2 regions of the Enterococcus sp. LJL120 genome follow, and region 2 is predicted to be linked to the other one. Evidence: predicted binding sites of a transcription regulator. Region 2 holds the regulator's gene; the other holds the start of a gene.
What was found. The regulator LexA, encoded in region 2, represses DNA repair genes until DNA is damaged. The targets are predictions, from matches to a motif close to CNAACANNTGTTNG.
Positions count from the first base shown of each region.

Region 1: a site for LexA is predicted at 2,174-2,187, ahead of ACYSNU_RS11680 (Y-family DNA polymerase). Genes of this name have one in related genera too.

Region 1 is NZ_JBTXLV010000006.1:205,096-209,379, forward strand. It holds partial or broken gene ACYSNU_RS11665 (DUF916 and DUF3324 domain-containing protein) at 1-271, shown strand, start outside; gene ACYSNU_RS11670 (hypothetical protein) at 289-975, shown strand; gene lepB (signal peptidase I) at 972-1,772, shown strand; gene ACYSNU_RS11680 (Y-family DNA polymerase) at 2,212-3,555, shown strand; gene ACYSNU_RS11685 (hypothetical protein) at 3,770-4,174, shown strand; gene ACYSNU_RS11690 (DUF5960 family protein) at 4,171-4,284, shown strand, end outside.
Region 2 is NZ_JBTXLV010000004.1:134,232-138,515, forward strand. It holds gene tkt (transketolase) at 1-1,485, opposite strand, end outside; gene ACYSNU_RS08125 (DUF896 family protein) at 1,597-1,836, opposite strand; gene lexA (transcriptional repressor LexA) at 1,995-2,618, shown strand; gene ACYSNU_RS08135 (hypothetical protein) at 2,734-2,937, shown strand; gene ACYSNU_RS08140 (peptidoglycan-binding protein) at 3,179-4,284, shown strand, end outside.

The sequences.
Region 1 (4,284 bases), on a different contig from region 2:
AGCCCACGTGACAGCTTACGCTCAAGGTTTGCAATGGGATTGGACAGAAGATTTTGAAATTACTGAAGAAGAAGCAAATACTTATAATGAACGAGATGTCGGTTTACAACAAAGTCGGGCGATTGATTGGAAAATCATTGCCGCAATTGTCGGCGCCTTTTTATTCATAGTTATTCTAATCTTTTTAGTGGTAAAACGGATTCAGTCGCAAAAGAAAAGTAAGGCGAAAAACAATAAAAATAAGAAAAAATCATCTAAATCTAAAGAATAGTAGCGGAGGATAAGCCAATGAATATCTTAGAATGGCTTTTGATAGCGGGGATCTCTGCAACGATTATCTTCTTTGTTTTTTTCTGCTACTTTTTTATTCGTCTTATCATTAATATAGTGAAGATGAAGAAATTGCCGAAACGTTTACCTAAGAACAAGAAAAAGCGTCGTCGAATCATTTTGGCTAAAAGAGACATCGCTCAAAAGAAACGTTCTTCAATCAAATTCCTAATCATCACACTTGTACTCTTAATAATATTTGGTGGTGGAACAGCCTATGGTAGTTATTATCAATCCACCAATTTATCTAGTGAAGATGCCGATCGAGTTGTTAGCTCCTATTACTTAGTGCGAGATTTTCAAACGCAGCTGGAAAAGGCTGCTAATCAAGCGGAAGAGGAAGATGCGCTTCAGCGGGATCTTCGCTACCTATCATCGAAAATGGCAAGCTATAGCAGCTTTACTGCCAGTAATATAAATACTGTTGATGGACAAACAGCTTTAAATCGGTATTATGCCGCTTTAGGTCAATTAGGGATGAATGCTAGTCGTGAGGTCAATGATTTCTATGGAAACACCGAACTAATGACAACTTATCAGCGGGACGTTGAAAGAGTGATGGCATTAGAGGAACAGGCATTTAGTTATTATGAAGTAGATGAAGAGGCCCTGGCGTCAGAGGTTGAAATGAGTGAACCTGAATGACAAAAAAAATAAAAACAGTATCAAAAAAACAGCAGAGTAGTTCTCAACAAAATAAACGAAAAGCAATCCCAAAGAGCCCGTCTTCTCAATCAGAGAGGGCGGGTTTCCCCCTATCAGAAAAAAAGCAACGAAAGAAAATTAAAGCAAGTAAGAGGCAAAAAAATAAAAATGAATCGGCTATTGCTAAAAAAAATACTCCTCAGAAACGAAGAAAGAAAAAAAATCGAAAAAGGCAACTGTTAAGAAAAAAACAAATAAAAAAAATAAAACAATATAGTTTATATTTGGCACTTAGTCTCTCAATAGCAGTCGTCCTTTTTTGGGGAATAGGTTCCTTCTTTTTTTCCTTTAGTAAAATTTCGGGTTTTGGTATGGTTCCGACAGTGCGTAATGGCGACGTCGTTTTATTGCAAAAACAAGCTGAAATCCAACGCTTTGATTTGATTGTATACCGGCAAGGAACTGAAACATTTATACGGCGAGTCGTCGGCTTACCAGGAGAAAGTTTAGATTATCAAGATGATACGCTTTACATTAATGATGAACCAATTATCGAGCGATTTATTGTTGATGAAATCAATAATGCTCAGAATAATGGCAGCCAATTTACAGAAGATTTTCGCCTTGTTGATATTATCGGCGAGACGGAAATTCCTGAGGATAGCTATTTTGTATTGGGGGATAATCGTGAGTACAGCTTGGATAGTCGCAACTATGGTGTTGTTGAGAAGAGCCAAATTCTTGGGAAAACATCAATTCGCTTGTTGCCATTAGATGCAATGGAAAGCATAAGATAGTGGCTACTTTGTGAACTGATTCCAAACTAACTAGAATTAGCTCGGCAAGTGGTATAGCGTATTTTTGAATAGTGTAAAGACTGATACTTTTGTAATTTTTTAATAGTATCAGTCTTTTTGAGCTTTGAATTTTTCTCAACTATTTAAATATTGGAACGTAGAATAATCTGAAAAAACATCTGTAAAAGATGATAGAAATCTGAATCATATAAAATTATTTGACTAACTAATCGTAGAGGCTATAAATTTTTTGGCTATATAGGAAAGGTTACGTAGAGGTTATGTAGATTCTAAACGAGATTAAAAATCTAGAAATATTCTTACCATAAGTCATCATTTCTCTAGCTTAGGTAATTTTTTATTTCCTTGACACCTTCACAAAGAGCGGAGTAAAATAAAAGCGAACATACGTTTGTTTTTTTGTTTGAGGTGATGTAGGATGAATTTTCGATATGAATTGGAACCAACAGGGGATTATGCCTTTATTGATATGAAATCTTTTTATGCTAGTTGCGAAATAGTTGCTAGAGGCCGCCATCCGTTAAAGGATTTGCTGATTGTGATGAGTCATGCGGATAATACCTCAGGATTAGTTTTGGCCAGTAGCCCCAAGGCCAAAGAGTTGCTGGGAATTACGAATGTGACGCGGATCTTCGAATTGCCAACGGTTGAGGAAAATCCTGCGATGGAGCGTTTGATTGTCGCACCGCCGCGGATGCGCTACTATATTGCGGAAAATTTAAAAATTCAAAATGTTGTTCGCCAATATGCCGCAGATGAGGACATCATGTGGTATTCCATTGATGAAGGCATTGTTGATCTTTCCCGCAGCCTGAATTATTTTGTTCCCGGCAATCAGTCACGAGGGGAAAAACTCGACCATGTCAGTCAAAAAATTCAAGAGGATATTATTCGTGAGACCGGCATTTTTTCAACTATTGGCATGTCCAACAGTAATCCACTGTTGGCTAAATTGGCATTGGATAATGAAGCCAAGAAGCAGCCGCAGATGCGGGCTTTGTGGAATTATCAAAATGTTGCCGAAAAGGTTTGGAAGATTGGCGACATAAGTGATTTTTGGGGCATTGGTAGTCGCATGAAGCGCAATTTGATGGAGCTGGGCATTACTAGTATAAAAGAACTAGCCCACGCCAGTCCGTATAAACTCAAAGAAAAATTTGGCATTATGGGCCTGCAGCTCTACCATCATGCTAATGGAATTGACCGCAGCAAATTACAAAATGTCTATCAGCCGAAGTCGAAAAATCTCGGCAATAGTCAAGTGTTGCCACGGGATTATTTTGGGGAAGAGATGCCGTTATTGGTGCGGGAAATGGCTGAGCAGGTGGCGATTCGTTTGCGCCGCCATCACGCTAAGGCGGGCGTTGTTTCGTTATACGTTGGCTACTCTAAAGCGGAGACAGATAAAGGCTTTAGCCGCCAAGTTAAAATCACGCCCACTGACAATACCGATGAATTAACCAAGCATTTGTTGTATCTGTTCCATAAATTTTACAATGGTGACTTGGTGCGGCATTTGGGGGTAACTTATTCTGATTTACACTATGATAGTGGTAGTCAGTTGAACTTATTTGAAGATCCGGAAGAGCAGATTAAAGATGAAAAAATCGATTTGGTGATGGATCGGATTAGAGAAAAATACGGATTTGTTTCGATTGTGCGTGCCAGCTCAACCTTGGAGCATGGCCGCAGCTTGCCCCGCAGCCACTTGGTAGGGGGACACGATGGCGGTGGTGGTGCTGGTGGTTTAGATGGATTGTAAGAAGGCCTGCAAAATTTTCTGCTGCGTCAGTTATTTTGAATGGTTTTTAAATCAAAGCGGCTAAATCGTAGATGGCAACATTCAGTTTACATAATGAAACTAATTACGATTCTATTAAAACTTATTGAATAAGATTGATGATGATTTTGAAGATATTTGCGGTTATTTTTTATTGCCAATGGATTGCTAATTTTCTATTTTGGAGGTGGTTAGAATGGGAGAAGCGTTTATGAGTTATCATCAAGATCCTTGGATTAGAGAGTATCAAGATCGAGGCATGGCAAAATGGTTGGGCTTTTATTTAAGTGAGCATACAGCTGAAATGGGCAAGGAAAAGCAAACGCGAGAGACAACTTGGCAGCATCAGCAGCAAATGACTGACTTGGAGATTTCTGACGTTTTAGAAAGCGCCTTTTTTAATCATCAGACAGTCACACTGCAATTAAGCACTTTAGATGAACAAGGCCAAGCATTCCCTGATTTAACTGGAACAATTGCAGGGATGGATGAAACCACAATTTTTTTAAGCTCCTTAGAGGGGGAGGTTCAGTTCATCCAACATGACGCAATTTATCATGCTAGCTTAATCAGCAATTTAAAGTGGAGTGATGTTTCATGACTTTGAATGTGGAGGATGCTCAGTTTGAGTACCATACAAAAAATTCCGAGCGATTAATCAAGGATTTTCTGAATTTTGTTGTTACCGATATTCCTTTTTTCGCCCTGCAG
Region 2 (4,284 bases):
ATCGGCTGGCCGAATCACTTGCACGTTTGGCATAGAACGAACACTTGCCAATTGTTCAACAGGCTCATGGGTCGGGCCATCTTCACCAACTGCCACAGAATCATGGGTTAACACATAAACTACTGGTGTTTTTTGAATAGCTGACAATCTCAGCGCTGGACGCAGGTAATCAACGAAAACAAAGAATGTTCCGCCGTAAACTTTGGTACCACCGTGGACTTGAATTCCGTTCATAGCTGCTGCCATCGCAAATTCCCGCACACCAAACCAAATGTTGCGGCCTTCGTATTGGCCAGGTTGAAATTCTTTTTCAGCTGCGACCATCGTGTTGTTAGAAGCAGATAAATCAGCAGAACCACCCCAGAAACTTGGCACTTCTTTTGAAATTGCTTGGATAATTTCTTTGCTGGAAACGCGGCTGGCTTGACTTGTGCCAACTTCATAGCTTGGTAATGCAGCTTCCCAATTTTCAGGATATTGACCGGCAAAAGCTGCTTCAAATTGCGCTGCTAAATCTGGGTAAGCATGTTTGTAATTTTTAAACATTTCATCCCATTCAGCTTCCGCTTTAGCTCCCCGGTCGCCAATCGCTTCTTGGTAACGAGCAGTTACTTCATCAGGAACTGTGAATGCGGGTGCATCCCAACCGTAAACTGTTTTAGCCATGTCAATGCCTTCTTGACCTAAAGGCGCACCGTGAACAGCAGAGGTGCCTTCTTTTGGTGAACCAAAACCAATAATTGTTTTGACTTCGATTAAAGTAGGCTTATCTGTTTCAGCCTTCGCTTCTTCAATCGCTTTGTTGATAGCATCTAAATCATTGCCATTTTCTACACGAATATATTGCCAACCGTAAGCTTCATAACGACCTTTAACACTTTCAGTAAAGGCTTTGCTGGTTGGACCATCAAGAGAAATATCATTTGAATCATACAAGACAACTAATTTACCAAGTTTTAAATGACCTGCTAAAGAACTTGCTTCTTGAGACACGCCCTCCATCAAGTCCCCATCGCCACACAATGCAAATGTGTAATGATCCATCACGTTAAAACTTTCTCGGTTGTAAGTAGCTCCCAAATGAGCTTCTGCCATTGCCATCCCAACGGACATTGCAATTCCTTGCCCTAAAGGACCCGTTGTCACTTCAACGCCATCTGTATGATGAATTTCTGGATGTCCTGGCGTTAAGCTATTCCATTGACGGAAATTTTTCAAATCATCAATCGAAACTTTATAACCGGCAAGGTGCAATAAGCTGTACAACATTGCAGAGCCATGACCGGCAGACAAGACAAAACGATCGCGATCTACCCAGTTTGTTGAAGTTGCTGGATTAATTTTTAAATGTTTGGTCCACAATGTATAAGCCATTGGGGCAGCTCCCATTGGTAAACCTGGATGTCCTGAATTAGCTTTTTGGATTGCGTCAATACTCAAAGTACGAATTGCATTTACACCTAGTTGGTCGATTGTATCAAACAAAAGAATCCCTCCGTTTTTTGGTTTTGGTTTATTTTACTTTTATTCTATTTTTATTGTAACCGATTCTATTTTATCAAGCAAACTTTTTTTAGTTTTTTTTACTGAAATTAATCAGCGATTGTGCAGACCCTTTTCTTTTTGAATCTGTTTCAATTTTTCCGGAGTGACATCAGTTCCCTCAGGATCGACGACTTTCATTCCTTCTATATGATGTTTCATGCCAGAACGAAAAGCTTTTAGGTACTCTTCCCGCAAATTTTTTTGTTCTTTTGATTCGGCTTCATTCAGCCCTTCAGCTTTTTTCTTGCGAGCCAATTCGTTAATTCGATTAATTTTTTCTTCTGAAAGCATATTACCAGCTCCTCTCTTTGTTTATCATAGTAAAAACTCTAAAGATTTACAACTGAAAGCCAAGCAATTATTTTGCTAATGACAAAATAGCGAACAAACGTTTGATTTAGCTAAAAAGCTATGGTAAACTTTGGTTATTATAGAAAGAAGGTGCGACAATGGCTAAGCGAACAGAGAGTCGCCAGTTAGAAGTCCTGCAATATATTCATGATCGTGTCACAGCTAAAGGATACCCGCCAACGGTCCGGGAAATTGGCGAGGCGGTTAACCTCTCCTCGACATCAACTGTCCATGGTCATTTATCACGACTAGAAAAAAAAGGTTTATTGCAGCGTGACCCAACAAAACCACGGGCGATTGAATTAACGCAGCGAGGACTGGAAAAATTAGGCATTCGCAGTGAGACCATCCCAATGCTGGGGATTGTAACTGCCGGCGAGCCGATTTTAGCAGTCGAAGAAGCGACCGATTTCTTCCCGATTCCACCGAATTTATCAAATGAAGAAGGTTCGTTGTTTATGTTGACGATTCGTGGTGAGTCGATGATTAATGCGGGTATTTTTGATGGCGATTTTGTGATTGTCCGCAAGCAAAGCACCGCACAAAACGGCGACATTGTCATTGCAATGACTGATGAAGATGAAGCGACCTGTAAAAGATTTTTTAAAGAAACCGATCATATCAGACTACAACCAGAAAATGATAAATTGGCTCCAATCATTTTAGCTGATGTTGCCATCTTAGGAAAAGTTGTCAGCCTGTATCGCGATCATATCTATTAGAAGGCAAAATAAAGTCATTTAAAAATGGCTTTATTTTTTTCTTTACAAATCGAACAAAAGTTCGTATAATACAAATACAAACATTTGTTCGTATATTAAAAATGAGGTGAATAACATGATTGCAATTCGTCGCTTTGGGTTAGTCTTGTTGATTTTAGTTGTTGGAATGTTCGTCGGTAATCTTGGTATGGAAAATGCCATTTTAATAGTAGCTCCGTTGTTTATTATCTGGTTTATTTTGTGGGATGAAAAAAAATATCGTGCACAAAAACGTAAACAAGCAAAAAAAGATGAGTATTATCCCCATTACTATCAGTAAGGATTCTCTAAAATATTTTTGAAAAAGTCTGCAGTTGCAGACTTTTTTGATTTTCAAAGCCTGTTATTTCTCTCTCCTTCAAAAAATACTTTCTAAAAGAAATTCTCATGATTTAGCTAGAAAAAAATTAGAAAAGACTAATCAAAGCTAACACATTTTAAGCTTGGTCTTTTGTTATTTTGTGATATAATTAACTAGCATAATATTTTTTTTATTCTATTTTATTTTTGGGGGTATCATTATGAAAAAAGTGCTATTAACTAGCATTACTTTATTTTCTGTGCTGACACTAGCAGCTTGTCAGGCAGACGAAGACACGTTGGAATATTCAACTAGTGCTTCTTCAACCGTAGAATCAACAACCGCATCAAGCAAGGAAGCAACTGAAGCTTCTAGCGATGCTACATCTGGTGCTAGCGAAAGCGAAGCCGGAACTATCTGGATTTCTGATGGTTCAGAAATTGGTGAAACACAAGAAATTCCAGCAGCGGGTACAATTTACATGCGTCAATTGTATACTGCACCCCACGGAGATCGCGCCTTTGCCATTACAAACGTAACAATGGATGGCGACACAATTATCTCCGCCCGCATGGATGAGTTCCAATATATTGAAGACGACGGCTCTGGTACTTGGACTGGCGTGCCTAACTCAGATGCAACTTTTGGTGAATCTTATCCAGAAGGAACTATTTTAGCTGGTAAAGAAGAAAACAACGAAGCCTATTCTGAAATGATGGCTGAGTCTGGTGCTACTTTAACTTGGAAAGACAACATGGAAGCCATCACCGATTTCGTAGCTGGTAAAACAGCAGCAGAAATTCAAACATCAATTGATGAATTAACTGGCGGCAGCGAAGTAGCTGATGTTGTAACGGGCGCAACCTTTGCCGATACAGCGGGTTACTTGCAAGCAATTGTCGACACAGCAACTAAAGGTATGGTTTCAACAGGAATTGAAACTAGCAATACTGATTTAAGTGAAGCAATGGTTCTGGCTGCACCTCACGGAGATCGTTCATTTGCAGTGGTAACTGTTGCGATGGATGGCGATGTTGTTGCCAATACCTTTGTCGATGAATTCCAATATTCAGATCCTGCTTCTTACGGCGGCGTACCAAACTCTGACGCTACTTTTGGCGAAGGTGTTGCAGATGGTCAAGTTTTAGCTTCTAAATTTGCAAACAACGAAGCTTATTCTGAAATGATGGCTTCAAGCGGTGGCGCAACTCAAACTTGGATGGAAAACGTTGAAGCAATTGATGAATTTGCTAAAGGCAAAACAATTGATGAACTAAAAGCAGCAGTTACTGAATTAGAAGGTTTAAGTGAAGACGACAGCCCAGC